DNA from 2 places in the uncultured Stenotrophomonas sp. genome. Region 1 is predicted to be linked to the other one. Evidence: riboswitches for the same ligand, from Rfam matches in the RefSeq annotation. Region 1 holds a riboswitch; the other holds the start of a gene.

Region 1 (4,412 bases):
TTGCGCAGCTCGTACTCGCGTGCCGGGTGGATGTTGGGGTTGTAGAAGAAGATCGTGTAGTCGATACCCGAGGCGGTAATGGCTTCCATCACTTCGCCGGAGCAGGGCGCACAGCAGGAATGCAGCAGCAGCTTGTCGTGGCCGCCGGGCAGGGTGAGGGTGGGGCGGATGAAATCGGTCATGCGGAAATCCATTGACCCCGCTACCGGCAACGGCGGCAGCGGGGTCCTTGTGCAACAGTGGAAAGGTCAGGCGGCGTTGGCGTCGGCGGTCTCGGCGCGCAGCTGGTGCGCCGCCGCTACGAGCGCTTCCAGCGCGGCCCGCGTCTCCGGCCAGCCGCGGGTCTTGAGCCCGCAGTCCGGGTTGACCCAGATCTGCTCGGGCCGCAGCACCTCGGCGGCCTTGCGCAGCAGCGAGAGCATCTCTTCCTTGTCCGGCACGCGCGGCGAGTGGATGTCGTACACACCCGGACCGATCTCGTTGGGGTACTGGAAGCGCACGAAGGCATCCAGCAGTTCCATGCGCGAGCGCGAGGTCTCGATGGAGATCACATCGGCGTCCATTGCCGCCACCGAGTGGATGATGTCGTTGAACTCGGAGTAGCACATGTGGGTGTGGATCTGGGTTGCATCGCGCACGCCACTGGCGCTGATCCGGAATGCCTCCACCGCCCAGTCCAGGTACTCGCGCCACTGTGCCCGGCGCAGGGGCAGGCCTTCGCGAATGGCGGGTTCGTCGATCTGGATCACGCCGATGCCGGCCGCCTCCAGGTCCAGCACCTCATCGCGCAGCGCAAGGGCGATCTGCCGGCAGGTATCGGCGCGGGCCTGGTCATCGCGCACGAACGACCACTGCAGCACCGTCACCGGCCCGGTCAGCATGCCCTTCATCGGCCGGTCGGTGAGCGACTGCGCGTACTGCGACCAACGCACGGTCATCGGCTGCGGGCGGGTCACGTCGCCGTAGATCACCGGCGGCTTCACGCAGCGCGAGCCGTAACTCTGCACCCAGCCGTTCTTGGTGAAGGCGAAGCCGTCCAGCTGCTCGCCGAAGTACTCCACCATGTCGTTGCGCTCGAACTCCCCGTGCACCAGCACGTCCAGCCCGATCTGCTCCTGGATGCGCACGCAGTGCTCGGTCTGGCTGGCCATGAACGCATCGTAGTCGGCGTCGGGGAGGGTGCCGGACTTGTTGCGTGCGCGGGCCTCACGAACTTCCAGCGTCTGCGGGAACGAACCAATGGTGGTGGTGGGGAAGCGTGGCAGCTTCAGTGCGGCGGCCTGGGCCAGGTGGCGCTGTGGGTAGCGGCTGTGGCGCTGTGCATCGGCCGGGGTCAGTGCGGCCAGGCGCGCGGCCACGGCGGGGTTGTGCACCCGCGGCGAGCGCTTGCGGGAGGCGATGCGCTCGCGCGCGAGCTCAAGCGCGGCTTCGGCGCGGGCCGGCGCGTCGATCGCATCGGCCAGCACGCGCAGCTCTTCCAGCTTCTGCTTCGAGAACGCCAGCCAGCCACGCAGTTCGTCGTCCAGCTTCTTCTCATGCGCCAGGTCCACCGGGCTGTGCAGCAGCGAGCACGACGGCGACAGCCACAGGAAATCGCTGCCCAGTTGGCCGTGGGCATAGCGGGCCAGCACCAGCGCGTTGTCGAGGTGGGTACGCCAGATGTTGCGGCCGTTGACCAGCCCGGCCGAGAGCACGCGACCGGGGGGCAGGACCTTGATCACCGCATCCAGCTGTTCCGGCGCGCGCACCAGGTCCACGTGCAGGCCATCTGCCGGCAGCGAGGCCGCCAGTTCCAGGTTGTCGTCCAATGCGCCGAAGTAGGTGGCCACCAGCACCTTGGGGCGGGCGGCGGTGGCCAGCACCGCATAGGCGTGTTCAAAAGCAGCGCGCGCCTCCGGGCTGAGGTCCTGCACCAGCGCCGGCTCATCCAGCTGCACCCACTGCGCGCCGGCGGCCTGCAGCTGGCCCAGCAGCTGCACGTACACCGGCAGCAGCGCATCCAGCAGCTCCAGCGCCGGGCTGCCATCGGTGGTCTTGGACAGCAGCAGGAAGGTCACCGGGCCGATCAGCACCGGCCGGGTTTCGATACCCAGCGCCTTGGCCTGGCGGTATTCGGCCAGTGGCTTGTCACCGCGCAGCGCGAAGCCCTGGCCGGCCTGCAGCTCGGGCACCAGGTAGTGGTAGTTGGTGTCGAACCACTTGGTCATTTCCAGCGCGTGCAGGTCGAAGCCATCGCGCTGCAGTCCGCGTGCCATCGCGAAATAGCCGGCCAGCGGATCGGCATCGGCCAGCGCGCGGTAGCGGGCGGGAATGGCATCGAACAGGAAGGCGGCATCCAGCACCTGGTCGTACAGGCTGAAGTCGTTGCTGGGCGGCACATCCACCCCGGCATCGCGCTGCAGCTGCCAATGCGTGGTGCGCAGGGCGGTGGCGGTGTCCTGCAGCGCTTCGGCGCTGCTCTGGCCGGACCAGTACGCTTCCAGCGCGCGCTTGAGCTCGCGTTTGGCGCCGATGCGGGGGAAACCCAGGTTGGTAACAGTGGTCATGGAACGTGTCCTCATTGCAGTAGCGGCATTGAGGAACGAAGGAACTGCGCGGCACCCACGCCATTGCTGCCGTGTCCGCCCCGCCAGCGACCTTCGCCCCCGCGGGCGAACCGGATGCCGTGAAGCGGACGCACGGGGGCAGCGCCACGCAGAACGCATGGCGGCAGGCCCCGGCAACCTCCCCGCGGACGTTCCAGGTCGAATCAGAGGACGGTCGTGTCCTCCGGCCGGGGCCGGTATTCGGGCTGATGGACACAGGCACGGGGCCCACCTACTTCCTGCCGCTTCCCAGGCGCCGGGCCCAGTGCTGTTGGCAGGTTTCGTTTCCACTCACCGCTGCGGGGCAGCTCCGGAATGGGTGCGCAAGGCACCGTCACCGGATTCCCGTTTAAACCCATCCCTTCATCTGCATGAAGAGATGGATACCATCGACGAGCACAAGGTAGGCCGAGTTGCGGCGGCGGTCAAGAGCTTGCGACTACGCCCGTGCCGCATCGGCACGGTGGCGGATCGCGGTGAGGGCGTCATCCTGGATCAATCGGCCGTTCTCCCAGACCGTGACCATGGCGTCCTCGAACCCCAGTGGCAGGCTGAAGTCGTCCATTGCGTCCGCCTCGGCCGGTACCGGCACCGTGCGGAACTGGCCGTATTCGCGGTGGCGAAGAAGACGCAGGCGGCCGCGCTTGCTCTGCTTGCCGCTATCGGTAACCGGGTCCTTGTAGACATCGATCCAGCGACCGTCCACCCGGGCGGCCGAGCATTTCAGGGCAAACTTCTGCGTGTCGCGGTCCAAGCGCTGCAGCAGCGCACCGCCCATGCCGAAGGCCACGTTGTCGGCCGCGAAACCTGCCGTGGTGATGTGCTCCAGGATGGCGCGGATGCTGTCCGGATTGACGCCGTCACCCTGGATCACCCGTACATGGTTCAGCACCTTGTAGCCCTTTGCGCTCATCGTGTGTCCAAATGCTTCATCCAGCAGCTCCAGGCACTGCAGAACCACCGTCACCGGATCGCCCGAGTCCGGGCGGATCACCACGGTGGCCCCCGAGTCGACCACCTGCTGGCGCAGCGTGCTGCCCCAGTGCTGGCGGATGGCCTGGTAGATGTCGTAGCTGTCCGATACCACCGCGACCAGCGCACCCGGCTTGGCGAACTTCGCCAGCATGTTGCGGTAGGCCTCCACCTCATTCTCGCGGCCCCAGCTGGTGATCGTGCTGTGTTCGGCGGCGGGGATGGAATAGCCGGCCATCGGTTCGTGGTAGAACGCCTGGGCAAACAGCAGGGCCGACACGGTGTCGGTACCCAGGAAGTTCACCAGGTGCGCCGCACCACCGATGGCGGCGGATTCGACACTCGACACCCCGCGGCTGCCGAAATCATGCAGCTTGAACGGCAGCTGGCCCTCTGGATCATCACTGGTAAGTTCCAGGTAGCGGCGGATGGTCTGCTTGGCATGCCAGCTGGTGGTTGCCACTGTCACCGGGTACCAGATGCGCAGCAGCATCGTTTCCAGGTACGACGGTACCCAGAACGCTTGCGGGTCGGTCGATTCGATGGTCATCAAGGCGTTGTGCACCGGCACCACGGTGCCTTCGGGTACGGCCCGGATGCGGATCGGCATGAGGCCGTGGTGCTGGTCGACGATGTAGCGCCAGCCTTCCTCGTTGAAGGGAAGGCCATGGGCACTGAACAGGTCACGCGCTGCGTCGACCTCTGCATGGGTGATCGGCTTGGACAGATACTGCTTCAGGATCGCCTGCAGGCCGAAGAACACCGTGCGGTCGTAAAGGCCACCGCGCGATTCCACGTAGAAGAAGGTGGCATCGGTTCCCGGCGGATACTGCAGCCAATGGCTGGCCTTGTAGC
Region 2 (4,412 bases), on a different contig from region 1:
CCAGCCGCCCACGCCCTCCACCACCACGGTGTCGGCCTGCGCCCGCAGCCGTGCGAAGGCCGCTTCGATGGGCTGCAGCGACACGGTCACGCCGGCGGCGGCGGCGGCCAGTTCCGGGGCCAGCGGCAACGCCAGCGCATACGGGTTCAGGTCGGCATAGGCCGGGGCCGGGTCGCTGGCCGCCAGCAGCGCGGTGGCGTCTTCATTGCGCAGGCCCTGCGCGGTCAGCTCGCAGCCGCTGGCGACCGGCTTCATGCCCACCGCACGCCGGCCGGTCTGGCGCAGCGCGTGCAGCAGGGCGCAGCTGCTGAAGGTCTTGCCGATGCCGGTGTCGGTACCGGTGACGTAGAAGGCAGCAGGCACGGGGGCAAGCGACGACATGGCCGGTCCAGTCAACAGGGGCGCCCATTATCGGTCCTGCAAAAGCGGCTGCGCAGCGGAATCGCTGCGTTCCGCGCCCGGGCGGCCCGCTGCCGGCTGCACTTGCTAGACTTCGGCCATGTTCGATACCTCCACGCTCACCGGCAGCAAGCCGGAACAGTACAGCCAGCTGCTGGCCCAGGCCCGCGCCCTGGTGCACGGTGAACGCGACCGCATCGCCAATGCCGCCAACCTGTCGGCGCTGGTCTACCACGCCCTGCCGCAGCTGAACTGGGTGGGTTTCTATTTCTACGATGGCAAGGAGCTGGTGGTCGGCCCGTTCCAGGGGCTGCCGGCCTGCGTGCGCATTCCGCTGCACAAGGGCGTGTGCGGTGCCGCCGCCTCGCAGCGGGTGACCCAGCGCATCGAAGACGTGGACGCCTTCCCCGGCCACATCGCCTGCGACTCGGCCTCGCGCTCGGAACTGGTCGTGCCGCTGGTCAAGGGCGACACCCTGATCGGCGTGTTCGACCTGGACAGCCCGGTGCTGGCCCGCTTCGATGCCGATGACCAGGCCGGTCTGGAAGCGATCGCGGCGGTGTTCGTCGAGGCGCTGGGATGAGCGCGAAGCTGCGCAACATCGGCCCCAAGAGCGCCGCCTGGCTGCGCCAGGTCGGTCTGCGCACCGCCGAGGATCTTGTCGCCGCCGGCGCCGTGGGCGCGTTCGTGAAAGTACGTCGCGCCGGCTTCAAGCCCAGCCTCAACCTGCTTTACTCGCTGGAAGGCGCGCTGCAGGACTGCCACTGGCAGGACCTGCCGGAAGCGCGCCGCACCCAGCTGGTGGCCGAGTACGAAGCGATCATCGCCGACAACCCGCTGAAGAAGGCGCCGCCCGCGTCGGGCCCGGTGTACGACCGCACGGTGGCCAACGATGACGACAGCGATGAAGTCCCGTTCGAATCGGACAACGAAGACCGCACGTAGCGCCACGCCCTGCGTGGCTGCATGAAGCCGGCACCGCGCGCAGGTCCGGCACCGCGCGCAGCCACGCAGGGCGTGGCTCTACGTCGCCTGTTGCAGCTCGAGGAGCTCTCCCCACAGTTCACCGTCTTCGCGCTCCACCCGCAGGCGCACGCGCGTGCCGTGGTCGATCCGCAGCGCCCAGCACATCGCCATCGGCAGGCCGCACACCTGCGACAGCACCATGCGCAGCGGGCCACCGTGGCTCACCACCAGCGTCGGCGCCGGCTCGGGGTCGTCGAGCAGCCGATGCAGCGCACGCGCGATGCGGCGCTCGAAGTGGCCCCAGCTCTCGCCATGCGGCGGCGGGTTGGCATGCGGGTCGAGGTGGAAGGCCTGCAGCGCCTGCATCGGCAGCGCCTCCAGCGGCTGACCGTCCCAGTCGCCGAAATCCAGCTCTTCCCAGTCTTCGTCGCCGATCACCTCCAGCCCGCGCGGCAGGGCCAGCGCCGAGGCCGTGGCCAGCGCGCGTTCGCGTGGCGAGCTCAGCACGCGCTCCCATTCCAGCTCCGCATAGCGGGCGCAGATCCGGTCGGTGCTTCCCGCTTCCAGTGGTGGATCGGTACGGCCATCGAGGTAGGCATCGCGGCCAGTGGTGGCGTGCCGGACCAGGTCCAGGATCATGCCGGCGGGAACCGGCGATGCTGCCGGCCAGGATGCTGCAATCCGATCTGTTTCATGCGAACCACGTAGTAGAGCGAGGCGCATTCTAACCGCTGCGCGGCTGCCACCGCCTGCGGCCCGCGCCCGCACGCGGGGTTTGCTCTACACTGCGCGCACTTTCAGGTGACCTGCGGCGCATGCCGGCAGGTTGAAACGGGAAGCCGGTGACGCAACAGGTCCTGCCTGCTGCCATTCCGGCGCTGCCCCCGCAACGGTAAGCGTGTAAACGCCAGGCAAGACGTCACTGTGCGCAGGCATGGGAAGGCGCCTGGTGCGATGGTCCGCCATCAGCGCGCAAGCCCGGAGACCGGCCTGGAAGACGACTGGTTGCGATGCGGCGGGCATGGCGGCGGCAGGCAGTGCCGTGCGCGCCGCCACCGTCGCGTGCCTTCCGTTGACCACCGCCCCCCACTTTGCCGCGCGGGCGTGCGCGGTGCATGGAGTCACCGATGAAGCTGCAGATCCAGACCCTTTCCCTTGCCATGCTGGCCGCGCTGCCGCTGCTGGCCGCCGCACAGGACGATGCCAGCGCGCTTGACACGATCCTGGTCACCGCCACGCGCACCCCGATTTCACTGCAGGACAGCATTTCGCCGGCGCAGGTGATCGACCGTGCCGAGATCGAGCGCAGCCAGGCGCCATCGCTGCAGGACCTGCTGCGCGGCCGCGCCGGCATCAACCTCAACAACAGCGGCGGGCTGGGCAAGCAGAGTTCGCTGTTCCTGCGCGGCACCAACTCGGCCCACACCCTGGTGCTGGTGGACGGCGTGCGCATCAATACCGGCGACCTCGGCCTGGCCATGCTGCAGGACCTGCCGCTGGCGCAGATCGAGCGCGTGGAAATCGTGCGCGGACCGCAGTCCAGCCTGTACGGCGCGGACGCGATCGGTGGCGTGATCCAGATCTTCACCCGGCGCAATGCCGGCGCGTTCGCCCCGCACCTGCAACTGGGCGGCGGCAGCAACGGCCTGCGTGAAGCCAGCGGCGGCTTCGGCGGTACCGGTGCACGCGGCTGGTTCGGCACCGACATCGCCTACCAGCACACCGACGGCATCAATGCCTGCCGCGGCGATGCAGCCACCTTCGCCGGCTGCGGCGCCGACGAGCCCGACCGCGACGGCTACCGCAACCTGTCGATGAGCCTGCGCGGTGGCTACAGCCTGACCGACACGCTGCAGGTGGAAGGTACCGCGCTGCGCGCCGAAGGCGAGAACCACTACGACGGCTACTACAACTACTCCGAGACGCTGCAGCAGGTGCTGGGCGGCAAGCTGCGCTACACCCCGGGCGAGCGCTTCGCGCTCACCGTGAATGTCGGCCGCGCCGACAACGAGTCGGACAACTACAACGACAGCACCTGGCTCGGCGCGGCGCAGACCCACCGCGACAGCGCCTCGGTGCAGGCCGACGTCGGCGTCGCCGAGGGCCAGCTGCTCAGTGCCGGCGTGGACTGGAGCGAGGACAACCTGGACGGCAGCAGCGCCGGCTATCTGGTCGACAGCCGCGACAACACCGGCGTGTTCGTGCAGTACCAGGGCCGCTTCGGCGCGCACCACCTGCAGGCCAGCGTGCGCAACGACGACAACGAGCAGTTCGGCAACCACACCACCGGCAGCCTGGGCTGGGGCATGGAGCTGGGCAGCGGGTTCCGCCTCAACGCAAGCTACGGCACCGCGTTCAAGGCGCCGACCTTCAGCGACCTGTATGACCCGTGGAGCGGCGTGCCGGGGCTGGACCCGGAGGAATCGAAGAGCGCCAACGTCGGTATCGCGCAGCAGGGCGAGGGCTGGCGCTGGGGCCTGGACGTGTATGAAACGCGCATCGATGACCTGATCACCTATGACGCCACCACCTTCATGATGACCCAGGTGGAGAAGGCGCGGATCCGCGGTGCGGAACTGACCGGCGCCATCGCCCTCGCCGGATTTGATGTCAGTGCCCAGCTCAGCCACACCGACCCGCGCAACCGCACCGACGGCAGCGCGCAGTTCGACAACTGGCTGGCCCGCCGTGCTCGTGACACCGCGCGCCTGGACATCGACCGCAGCTTCGGCGGCTTCCGCGCCGGCGTGACCGCCACGGCTGCCGGCAAGCGCTATGACAACGCCGACAACACGGTGCGCCTGTCCGGCTATGGCACCGTGGACCTGCGCCTGGAATATGCGATCAGCCGCGACTGGTCGGTGCTGGGCCGGGTCAGCAACGTGTTCGACCGCGACTACGAAACGGTGGCCTGGTACAACCAGCCGGGCCGTGAGTACCGTTTGAGCGTGCGTTACCAGCCGAAGTGATCGGGCGTTGGCCGGCATCGCGAGGTGCCGGCCAACGGCCGGCGCTACCGGGTGTGCGCGCAGCCACGGCCGCGGGCG

What was found. A riboswitch is a leader RNA that binds a small molecule or an ion and turns the genes downstream of it on or off. The one in region 1 is predicted to bind cobalamin.
Region 2: linked by a shared signal. The riboswitch ahead of btuB (TonB-dependent vitamin B12 receptor) and the one ahead of metE (5-methyltetrahydropteroyltriglutamate--homocysteine S-methyltransferase) in region 1 are both predicted to bind cobalamin.

What each region holds. Positions count from the first base shown of each region.
Region 1 is NZ_CAUQPH010000060.1:5,220-9,631, forward strand. It holds gene RWO33_RS11885 (epoxyqueuosine reductase QueH) at 1-182, opposite strand, end outside; gene metE (5-methyltetrahydropteroyltriglutamate--homocysteine S-methyltransferase) at 249-2,546, opposite strand; cobalamin riboswitch at 2,760-2,991, opposite strand; gene RWO33_RS11895 (nicotinate phosphoribosyltransferase) at 3,025-4,412, opposite strand, start outside.
Region 2 is NZ_CAUQPH010000036.1:4,104-8,515, forward strand. It holds gene bioD (dethiobiotin synthase) at 1-381, opposite strand, end outside; gene RWO33_RS08955 (GAF domain-containing protein) at 500-982, shown strand; gene RWO33_RS08960 (TfoX/Sxy family protein) at 979-1,344, shown strand; gene RWO33_RS08965 (histidine phosphatase family protein) at 1,423-2,004, opposite strand; cobalamin riboswitch at 2,148-2,374, shown strand; gene btuB (TonB-dependent vitamin B12 receptor) at 2,493-4,334, shown strand.